Regions from separate parts of the Lentzea sp. NPDC051213 genome, predicted to be linked through region 1. Evidence: riboswitches for the same ligand, from Rfam matches in the RefSeq annotation. Region 1 holds a riboswitch; the other holds the start of a gene.
The links. A riboswitch is a leader RNA that binds a small molecule or an ion and turns the genes downstream of it on or off. The one in region 1 is predicted to bind ZMP and ZTP.

Region 2: another riboswitch for ZMP and ZTP. It lies ahead of glyA (serine hydroxymethyltransferase); the one in region 1 lies ahead of ACIA8G_RS33610 (bifunctional 5,10-methylenetetrahydrofolate dehydrogenase/5,10-methenyltetrahydrofolate cyclohydrolase).

The regions. Positions count from the first base shown of each region.
Region 1 covers NZ_JBITEX010000008.1:373,944-379,044, forward strand. The annotation lists gene ACIA8G_RS33605 (PEP/pyruvate-binding domain-containing protein) at 1-2,397, shown strand, start outside; ZMP/ZTP riboswitch at 2,384-2,466, shown strand; gene ACIA8G_RS33610 (bifunctional 5,10-methylenetetrahydrofolate dehydrogenase/5,10-methenyltetrahydrofolate cyclohydrolase) at 2,485-3,324, shown strand; gene ACIA8G_RS33615 (EcsC family protein) at 3,335-3,991, shown strand; gene ACIA8G_RS33620 (DUF4239 domain-containing protein) at 3,988-4,746, opposite strand; gene ACIA8G_RS33625 (DUF6923 family protein) at 5,062-5,101, shown strand, end outside.
Region 2 covers NZ_JBITEX010000005.1:231,626-236,726, forward strand. The annotation lists gene dnaJ (molecular chaperone DnaJ) at 1-365, shown strand, start outside; gene ACIA8G_RS23450 (heat shock protein transcriptional repressor HspR) at 372-800, shown strand; gene ACIA8G_RS23455 (hypothetical protein) at 797-1,306, shown strand; gene glyA (serine hydroxymethyltransferase) at 1,289-2,506, opposite strand; ZMP/ZTP riboswitch at 2,520-2,601, opposite strand; gene ACIA8G_RS23465 (FAD-binding oxidoreductase) at 2,608-3,711, opposite strand; gene ACIA8G_RS23470 (pyridoxamine 5'-phosphate oxidase family protein) at 4,192-4,653, shown strand.

The DNA of each region.
Region 1 (5,101 bases):
GCGGGCTTGCCGGTGCCGCAGGGCTTCTGCGTCACCACCGACGCTTACCGCATGGTCGCGGAAGCCGACGAGCTGGCGAGCACGACCCCGGAGAACGCCCGCCGGACGTTGGTGGAAACCGCTGTGCCGCAGGACATCCGGGACGCGATCGTCGCCGAGTACCGCAAGCTCGGTGACGACATCGCGGTCGCCGTGCGCTCCAGCGCGACGGCCGAGGACCTGCCGTTCGCGAGCTTCGCCGGCCAGCAGGACACGTTCCTCAACGTCGTCGGCGAGGATGCCGTGGTCGACGCGGTGCGCCGTTGCTGGGCCTCGCTGTGGACCGATCGCGCGGTCAGCTACCGCGAGACGAACGGCATCGATCACACCACCACGTACCTCGCCGTTGTGGTGCAACGGATGGTGCAGTCCGAGGTGTCCGGGGTGATGTTCACCGCGAACCCGGTCACCGGCACGCGCGACCAGATCGTCATCGACGCGAGCGCCGGCCTCGGCGAGGCTGTCGTCTCCGGTGCGGTCAACCCCGACCACTTCGTCGTCGACGGGCCTGACATCGTCGAGAAGCGGCTGGGGGACAAGAAGTTCCTCATCCGCTCACTCCCCGGTGGCGGGACCGAGCACGTCGAGGTCGGCGAGAGCGATGAGCCGTGCCTGACCGACGGCCAGATCCACGCGCTCGCCGTCCTCGGCCGCAAGGTGCAGCAGCACTACGGCTCGCCGCAGGACACGGAGTGGGCGATCGACGCGGATGGCGAGCTGCACCTCACCCAGGCGCGGCCGATCACGACGTTGTTCCCGTTGCCGGACGACAACCCCGCCGACCACGTCTACTTCTGCTTCAGCCTCGCGCAGGGGCTGGAGCGGCCGATCACGCCGATGGGACGTGCGGCGTTCCGGGAGATCTCCAAGTCCGCGTTCGAGATCGTCATCGGCGACCCGGCGAGCAAGTCCTATGTGGAGGCCGGTGAGCGGATCTTCTTCGACGTCACCAAGGTGTTGCAGAGCAAGGTGGGCCGCGAGTTCGTCACGAAGCTGCTCGGCGTGATGGAGGCGCGCTCGTCGCAGGTGCTGCGCGGGCTGTTCGACGACCCGAGGTACGCGATCCGCAACTCCTCGCCGGGGCCGGCGCTCAAGCGCGTGCTGCGGCTCGCCCGCCGGTTCCGCGTGCCCGTGACCGTGTGGAAGGCGCTGGCCAACCCGGAGAAGGCCGCGCGCGAGGCGTTGCGGCTGGAACAGGAGATCCTGGACAAGGCCGCGAACCTCTCCATCGAGCAGGCGTTGCGGCAGTGCGTCGTCCCGGTCCTGCCCCGGCTCGCGCCGACCGCGTTGATCGGCTTCGCGATGCTCGGCCTGGCCGGCAAGGTCGTGAAGGTGCGGCCGGGGGAGCTGCAGACCGTGCTGCGCGGCCTGCCGAACAACATCACCACCGAGATGGACATGGCGATGTGGGATCTCGCGCAGGAGATCCGGCGCGATCCCGTTGCGCTGCGCCAGTTCCAGGACGGTGAACGTCCCGCCGCGCTGGATCGGTTCCTCGCGAAGTGGGGGCACCGGGCCGTCGCGGAGATCGACCTCGGCCTGCCCCGGTGGTCCGACGATCCGGCGTACGTCATCGGTGTCGTGCGGAACTTCCTGCGCCTGGAGGACGAGAACGCCGCCGCGGACGCGGTCTTCGCGCGTGGTGCCGCGGAGGCCGAGGCGATGATCGAGACGCTCGCGCGGAGGGCCCCCGGACGTGGCTGGTTCGTGCGTTTCGCGTTGCGCCGCACCAGGGTGCTGGCCGGGCTGCGGGAGTACCCGAAGTACCTGATCATCACGCTGTTCGGGCAGCTGCGCCGGCGGATCGCGGAGATCGGCGAGCAGCTCGCGTCGCAGGGCAGGATCTCGCAGGCGGACGACGTCTTCTTCCTCAACTTCGAGGAAATGCGTTCTGCGGAAGGTGATCTGCGCTCGGTCGTGGCAGCGCGGCGTGAGGTCTACGACCGCGAGATGCGGCGCAGGCACATCCCGCGCGTGCTGATGTCGGACGGCACGGACGCCGAGGCGGTGCACCACGGTGCCCCGGTCGAGGGCGATCTCGTCGGCACGCCGGCGTCGGCGGGCACGATCACCGGCATCGCGCGGGTCGTGATGGACCCGGTCGGCGCGCACCTCGAACCGGGCGAGATCCTCGTGGCGCCTTCGACGGATCCGGGCTGGACACCGTTGTTCCTGACGGCGGGCGGGCTCGTGATGGAGATGGGCGGCGCGAACTCGCACGGCGCGGTCGTCGCGCGGGAGTACGGGATTCCGGCCGTGGTCGGCGTGCGTGAGGCTGTGACGAGGATCAAGACCGGCGAGCGGATCACCGTGGACGGCAGCACGGGCGCGGTGACTACACTCGACGACGGGTCGTGACTGGCGCGAAGAGGTGGATCACCACCGGGGAGCGGCCTACCTGACCTGCCGCGCGCCTGGGCGAATCCTCGACTGCGGAGGCAGCCCATGGCACTCATGTCCGGAACCGAGCTCGCGCGCGACATCGTCGGGCGGGCGGCCGAGAAGGCCGCGGACCACACCAAGCGCACCGGCCGCAAGCCTTGCCTGGCCACGGTGATCGTCGGCGAAGACCCGGCTTCGGTCACGTACGTGCGGATGAAGCAGAACCGGTGCCACAAGGCGGGACTCGAGTCCCGCCACGTGGCGCTGCCGGAGGAGACGACGACCGAGGAGCTCGTCGCGCGGATCCGGGAGCTGTCGGACGACCCTGCGGTGCACGGCATCCTGTTGCAGCACCCCGTTCCTCGTCACATCGACGAGCGGGCCGCGTTCGAGGCGATCGCGCCGCACAAGGACGTCGACGGCGTGACGATGCACTCGTTCGCCGGAATGTCCTTCGGGCACAACGAGTTCCTGTCCTGCACCCCCGGCGGGATCATGCGCCTGCTGGACGCCTACGACGTGGAGATCGCGGGCAAGCACGCGGTGGTGATCGGCCGCAGCCCGATCCTCGGCAAGCCCGCCGCGATGCTGTTGCTGGCACGCGACGCCACGGTCACGATCTGCCACTCGAAGACCGCCGGCCTGGCCGAAATCGTCCGCACGGCGGACATCGTGGTCGCCGCGGTGGGCAAGCCGCGCTTCGTGCGGGGTGACTGGATCAAGCCCGGCGCGGTGGTGATCGACGCCGGCTACAACGAGGGCAACGTCGGTGACGTCGAGTTCGAGGCCGCCGCGGTGCACGCGGGCCTGATCACACCCGTGCCCTGTGGCGTCGGGCCGACGACGATCGCTGTGCTGCTGGAGCAGACCGTTGACGCCTCGCTGCGGCAGCTGGACGCGTAATCTCGGTGGTGTGGCTGAGTCCAAGGGTGAGCTGAACAGGGTCCAGCAGGGCATCGCCGACTACCTGCTGCGTGCCGGTGTGGACGGGTTCGGCCCGTTCAAGAGTGCGCGCGAGGCCGCGTCCGACGCCTTGGTCAAGAAGGGCGACGAGACCGACGCGATCAAGCACCTCATCCGCACGCACGTGGCGCTGGCGGGCGCGCAGGGCTTCATCACGAACCTCGGCGGCCTGATCACGCTGCCGATCTCGCTGCCGTCCAACATCGCGGCCGCCTATGTGATCCAGACGCACCTCATCGCGTCCATCGCGTCGTTGCGCGGCCACGACGTGGACAGCGAGGAGGTGCAGACGGCCATCCTGCTGTGCCTGCTCGGCAATGCGGGCACCGAGCTGTTCAAAAAGGTCGGCATCAAGCAGTTCACCAAGAAGGCCGCAGCGGCGCTTATCACAAAATACGGTACGAAGAAGATCGGTTCGCTCGCGGCGAAGGGTGTTCCGGTACTGGGCGGCGTCATCGGCGGTGGCGTCGACGCCGCCTCTACCAGAGCGGTTGGGGCATTTGCAAATCGCTACTTCGCCCGCACGGACGTATTGCCGAAGGTTATCGACGGCGAGGTGCTGTCCGTGGAGATCGAGGAAGCGGACGGAATGACCGATTCGCGCTAGCTCAGCCGGTCCAGTGCGGAGCTGAACGCGTCCGGCGGGATGTGCACGCCACCGCTGAACGGGTTCTGCAGCTGGTAGATCGCGAAGAGCAGCAGGACCAGCGTCGAGGTCAGCGTGACCGTGATCAGCAGCTGCGAGATCAGGTTCGGCCCGCCGAACAGGTACGGGAACAGCAGCGAGAGCCCGGTGCCGATCAGCAGCGCGAGCCACACGACCGGGTTGACGCCGTTGCCCGCCGCGTCGATCCGTTCCTGCCTGGCCTGGTAGACCTCCCACAGCTGGTTCGCGGCCTCGGTCTTGCGATCCTCCTGCCAGACACCGTCCGGCGCGGCCGTCGCGATCGTCTCCCTCAGCTGGTTCAACGTGTTCCAGCCCCTGTTGTCGACGCTCTCGCCCTCACGCATGAGGGGCCACTCCTCGTCGACGACGATCGAGACGTAGTCACGGATCTGCTGGTCTACTTTGGACTTCACGGGTTCGGGCAGCGAGTCGGACGCCCAGTCGATGGCGACGAGGGCGTTGGCCTCCTTCTGCACCTGCTCCTCGGCGCCGTTGGCCGCGTCGAACAGGGAGATGAGGATGAACGCGATCAGCACGGCGTGCAGACCGGCGACGATGCTGAACACCGAGCCGCCGGCGCCGAGGTTCTTCTCGCCCACCTCGTCCGAGCCGAACCGCCGCGCGATGACGACGATGACAGACGAGATGGCGGCTGCCCCGAGAACCCAGAGCAGGCCGGAGACGTAAATGCTCAATTCGGCTCCTTTCTGGTGTGGGATTAGACCACGGTCTACTGTGGCCGGTACAGCACGGTCTGGTTAACGAGTAATGGTCAGGTGGGAATGCGCGGCGGCAGCAGTATTACCCGGTTGTCGTATCGGACTAGTCCATTCCGGTGGCGGCGGAATGTGATTGCGTTGAGCAGTATCTCGTCTCTTTTGGTACTTTCCGCGCCGTTCACCAGCGCCGTTGCTCATGGTGCAGCCGCAAACTGTGACGCATTTCAAGTTCGTGCGACCCATCGGGGTGGTCTCTCGACGTTGACGAAGCTCGACGTGTCATCCGGTGGGGTGACGGAGGTAGCCCGCCTGGACTACGCGGTGAACGCGC
Region 2 (5,101 bases), on a different contig from region 1:
ACCTGTTCGTGCGCGTGCACGTCAACCCGCACAGCGTGTTCGGGCGGCAGGGCAACGACCTGACGCTGACGGCGCCGATGACGTTCTCCGAGCTGGCTCTCGGGACGACGTTGACCGTGCCGACGCTGGACGGCAAGGTGACCTTGAAGGTGCCCGCCGGCACCGCCTCCGGGCGGGTCCTGCGGGCTCGGGGCAAGGGGATCACCAAGCGGGACGGTTCCGCCGGCGATCTCCTCATCACCCTGGAGGTCGCGGTGCCGAACAACCTGTCTTCCGAGGCTCGCAAGGCACTCGAGGCCTACGCGGCCACCACTGGTGACCACGATCCGCGTGGCGAGTTGAACGCGCTGCTTGAAGGGCGGTGAGTTCTGGTGGGTTTTCCGTTCCCTCCTGGGACCGACGAGGACACGCCGTTCTTCGTGATCTCGGTGGCGGCCCAGCTCTCGGGTCTGCACGCCCAGACACTGCGGTCCTACGACCGGCTGGGTCTGGTGTCGCCGGGCCGCACGTCGGGTGGCGGTCGCCGCTATTCGATGCGCGATATCGTGCTGCTGCGTGAGGTCCAGCGGCTCTCGCAGGACGAGGGCGTGAACCTCGCCGGCATCAAGCGGATCATCGAGCTGGAGAACCAGGTCGATGCTCTGCACGCGCGAGTCGCCGAGCTGACCCAGGAACTGGCGCAGGCGTTGGCAGCGGCCGATTCCACGGCCGCCGCGGTGCACGCCTCCTACCGGCGGGACCTGGTCCCGATCCGGCAGGAGACGGCGCTCGTCGTGTGGAAACCCAAGCCCCGCAAGTGATCGAGCGTCTTTACGAGGTGTTCGCCGCACCTCGTCCGAGGGTGGTCGACTACTGCGACCACTGCGTGGATCCGGCGGACATCGCGCCGTTCACCACCGTGCCGTTGCGCGAGCTGACCGCTGATCAGGTCGAGAAGTACTGGCTGCGTTGCGGGACGATCGGCGACGAGACCTTCCGTCGCTACCTGCTCCCGCGGGTGCTGGACCTGATCGCGGCGGATGATCTCGACGCGGACTTCTTCTGGTTGCGCATGGCGACCGAGGCTCATGCGAAGGGCGACCGGCGGGAGCAGGCGGTTCTGCAGGAGTACTTCCTCGCCACGCCACGCGCGTTGGCGGTGCTCGTCCAGGAGACCGCTGAGGGAAGCCTGGCCACGTGGCTGTGTGGCCCGGAACCGCTTGCCGCCCTTGAGGAAGCCGCGCTCGCCGGGCCAGATCCGAATGGCGTGATCTCCGACGCCCATCTCGTGCTCGAAGCTCAGCGCTCCTCAGAGGGTGCCGAGTAGTTCCTCGACCTCGGCGGCGATCCGGTCCAGCGCCTGCTCGTCGTCGTGGGCGGTGATCGCGCGGTCCATCCAGTTCGCGATCAACGGCATCTGCTCCGGCTTGAGGCCCCGCGTGGTGACACCGGGCGTGCCGAGGCGGATGCCGGACGGGTCGAACGGCTTGCGGGTGTCGAACGGGACCGCGTTGTAGTTCAGCTCTATCCCGGCCCGGTCCAGCGCCCGAGCCGCCGGCTTGCCGCCGAGGTGCTTCGACGTCAGGTCGATCAGGATCAGGTGGTTGTCCGTGCCGCCCGACACGAGGTCGAAACCCCGCTCCAGCAACGCATCCGCCAACGCCCGTGCGTTCGCCACGATCGCGTGCGCATACGTGCGGAACTCGGGCTGTGCGGCCTCGTGCAGTGCCACGGCGATCGCCGCCGTCGTGTGGTTGTGCGGACCGCCCTGCAGACCGGGGAAGACCGCGCGGTCGATCGCCTTCGCGTGTTCGGCATCGGTGAGGATCATGGCGCCGCGCGGGCCGCGCAACGTCTTGTGGGTGGTCGTGGTGATCACCGGCGCGTGCCCGACGGGTGACGGGTGCGCGCCGCCCGCGACCAGGCCGGCGATGTGCGCGATGTCGGCGACCAGGACGGCGCCGATCTCCTGCGCGATGGTCGCGAAAGCGGGGAAGTCGATCGTGCGCGGGATCGCCGTGCCGCCGCAGAAGATCACCTTCGGGCGTTCGGCGAGGGCCAGTGAGCGGACCTCGTCCATGTCGACCACACCGGTGTCCTTGCGGACGTCGTACTGGACCGCGTGGAACCACTTGCCCGTGGCGGACACGTTCCAGCCGTGGGTCAGGTGGCCGCCCATCGGGAGCGACATGCCCATCACGGTGTCACCGGGCGAGAGGAAGGCGAGGTAGACGGCGAGGTTCGCCGGTGCGCCGGACAGCGGCTGGACGTTGGCGTGGTCGACGCCGAACAGCGCTTTCGCCCGGTCGATCGCCAGCTGCTCGACCTGGTCGATGAACTGCTGGCCTTCGTAGTACCGCTTGCCGGGGTAGCCCTCGGAGTACTTGTTCGTCAGCACCGAGCCTGTTGCTTCGAGCACGGCGGCCGACACGTCGTTCTCGGACGCGATCATGCGCAGCTTGCGGGACTGGCGGTCGGCCTCGGCGTTGATCAGGCCGAACAGGGTGGGATCGGTTTCAGCGAGCACGGCATCACTCCGTGCCGGGCACCCAGGCGTTCGGTGCGCTCGGCAGTCGCTTCCCGGTGGTCGTTTCCACCCTCGGCACGCCAGTCGCGGACGTGCCGAGCCTAGTCCAGCGTGAACGGGTCGTACTTGATCCGGTCGAGCGGAGTTCCGGCGACCAGCATGCGGGACACGGTCGACCTGATCATGGCGGGACTGCCGCAGACCAGGACGTCGCGCTCCTCCCACGCTCCGTAGCGCGTGACCACGTCGGCCAGGGTGCCCTGCTCGACACCGCGGACGCCGGGGTCCGACTCCAGCACCGGCACGACCGTGAGCCACGGGTTCGTGGTCGCGATGCGCTGCAGGTTGTCCAGGTCGTAGAGGTCTTCGCGGGTGCGGCCGCCGTAGAACAGGTGCACACGCGGGTTCTCGCCGTACTGCGCCATCTCGTCGATGATCGCGTGCATCGGCGCGACGCCAGTGCCACCGGCCACCATCAGGATGTCCGTCCCGGCCGTGCGGTCGACCGAGAGACGTCCCATCGGCGGTCCGATCCGCCACGTGTCGCCGGCCTGGGTGTGGCCGACCACCGAGCGGGACACCCAGCCGCCGTCGACGGACCGGATGTGGAACTCGATGATGCCGTCCTCGCGCGGGGCGTTCGCCGGCGAGTAGTACCGCCACAGCCTCTTGCGCTGCGGCGTCTCGACCGAGACGTACTGCCCTGCCTTGTAGGCGACGGGGTGGTCCGGTTGCAGCCGGACGACGGCCAGGTCCCACGACACCCGCTGGTGCTCCAGCACCGTCGCGTGCCAGTAGGCAGGCCCGTTGTCCGCGTCGGCCGCTTCCTGCATCGCCCGGGCCATCAGCGTGTAGGCCTCGGCCCACGCCATCTCGACCTTCGGCGTCCAGGCAGCGCCCGCGAACTTCTTGACCGCGGACAGCAGGGCCGTGCCGACGGCCTCGTAGTGGACGTTGATGACACCGAACTTGCGGTGGTCACGGCCCAGCTGGCGCAGGAAGGGGATCAGGTCGTCCGGGCGGTCGACCATCTGAACCACGTGCACGAGGGCGCGCAGCAGACGGCTGCGCTGCACCTCCATGTTCGCGGGGAACATCTCGCGTGTGGCAGGCGAGAGCGAGAAGAGCATGCCGTAGAAGAATTTCGCCACTTCTTCGGCGTGCGGTTCCACCACCGCGAAGCTCTCCCGGATCATCCGCACCATCGCGGTGACGCCAGGCGGGGGTTCACGGTGTGGCGGGGTAGGGATGGGGCTCAGCACAGCGTTCGCAGTCATGGTCCGCGCGCAGTCTCCACGTTCTCATTGGCGCCAGCAAGGTGCTGTCGTCCTCGTCAAGCATCCGTCCCCCGACAGGGTGGACAGTAACCCCTGATCGGTGGGTTTGACTCCTTGATGCCACCTTCGAGCGAAGTCCGATTACCGTACGCAACTGGTTGTTACCGCAACAGTGTGAATGTGAGGGTTCGTCTGTACCGGGTTGCGTGCTTGCGTGCGACGGTGGAGCGCGTGTCCCTGCCTGAGCTGACTGAAACCACCTCACCCGACCGTGTTGAGCGTCCTGGCTCACGTCCTGAGTCACGTCCTGGTTCTCGGGGTGAGCACTTCCTCCAATGTGCCCTGGAGACGTCGGACCGCGCTAGCAGGTTCTACGAGGACCAGGTACTCGATCACCTGAACCCGGTCATGGTGGAGTTCGTTGGGCGGATGGAGATGGCGTTCATCTCTACTGCTGATGCTGATGGGGCCTGTGACTCTTCGCTGCGGGCTGGGCCTCCTGGGTTTTTGCGGGTGGTCGACTCTCGGACCGTGGTCTACCCCGAGTATCGGGGGAACGGGGTTATGGCCTCGCTGGGCAACATCATGGAGAACCCGCACGTTGGGATGCTTCTGCTGGACTTCGCTGATGATCTGATCGGGCTGCATTTGAACGGGGCGGCTCGGATTGCTCCTCTGGAGGAGTTCTCCACTGAGGATCGGCGGGTTGAGCGGTGGGTTGTGGTTTCGGTTGAGGAGGCTTACATCCACTGTCGGAAGCACATCCCTCGGATGGTGCCGGTGGAGCGGGTTCGGGCGTGGGGGACGGACGACGTTCGGCGCAAGGGTGGGGACTTTTTCGGGGTTAAGGCTGGTCAGAGGGCTGATTGACGGTGCGCTCCGGGTGCTTTGGTGGTCCGGTTGAGTTGGCGGGTTCCTGGTGGGTGCTTCCACCTGGGGCTCTGCCCCAGACCCCGGCAATCTGATCTGGGGGTCCGCGCCGTGGGCGGGTTGATGGCACGCCTGTTGCTTACGGCGGCTTGCGGTTGCGTAGGTGCTTGCGTTGGCGGTGGGGTCCCGTCACGAGTCGCACGGGAGGCAGCCACACCCGAGTAGGGGTGTCAACCGGACGAAAAGCGTGTCCGGTTGACACCCCTACTCGGGCGCGGCAAGAGCATCCATGCGACTCGTGACGGGACCCCACCGCCGGGTCTGTGTGACTGAAGGGCAACTGCGGCTCGGCTTCGCCGTCGCGTCGGCTCGCCTGCGGCATTGCGTTGATTGGCGCTCTAGCGGCTGGCTGGACGCTGGGTGTGATCCGTCAGCTAGAGGGAATTGT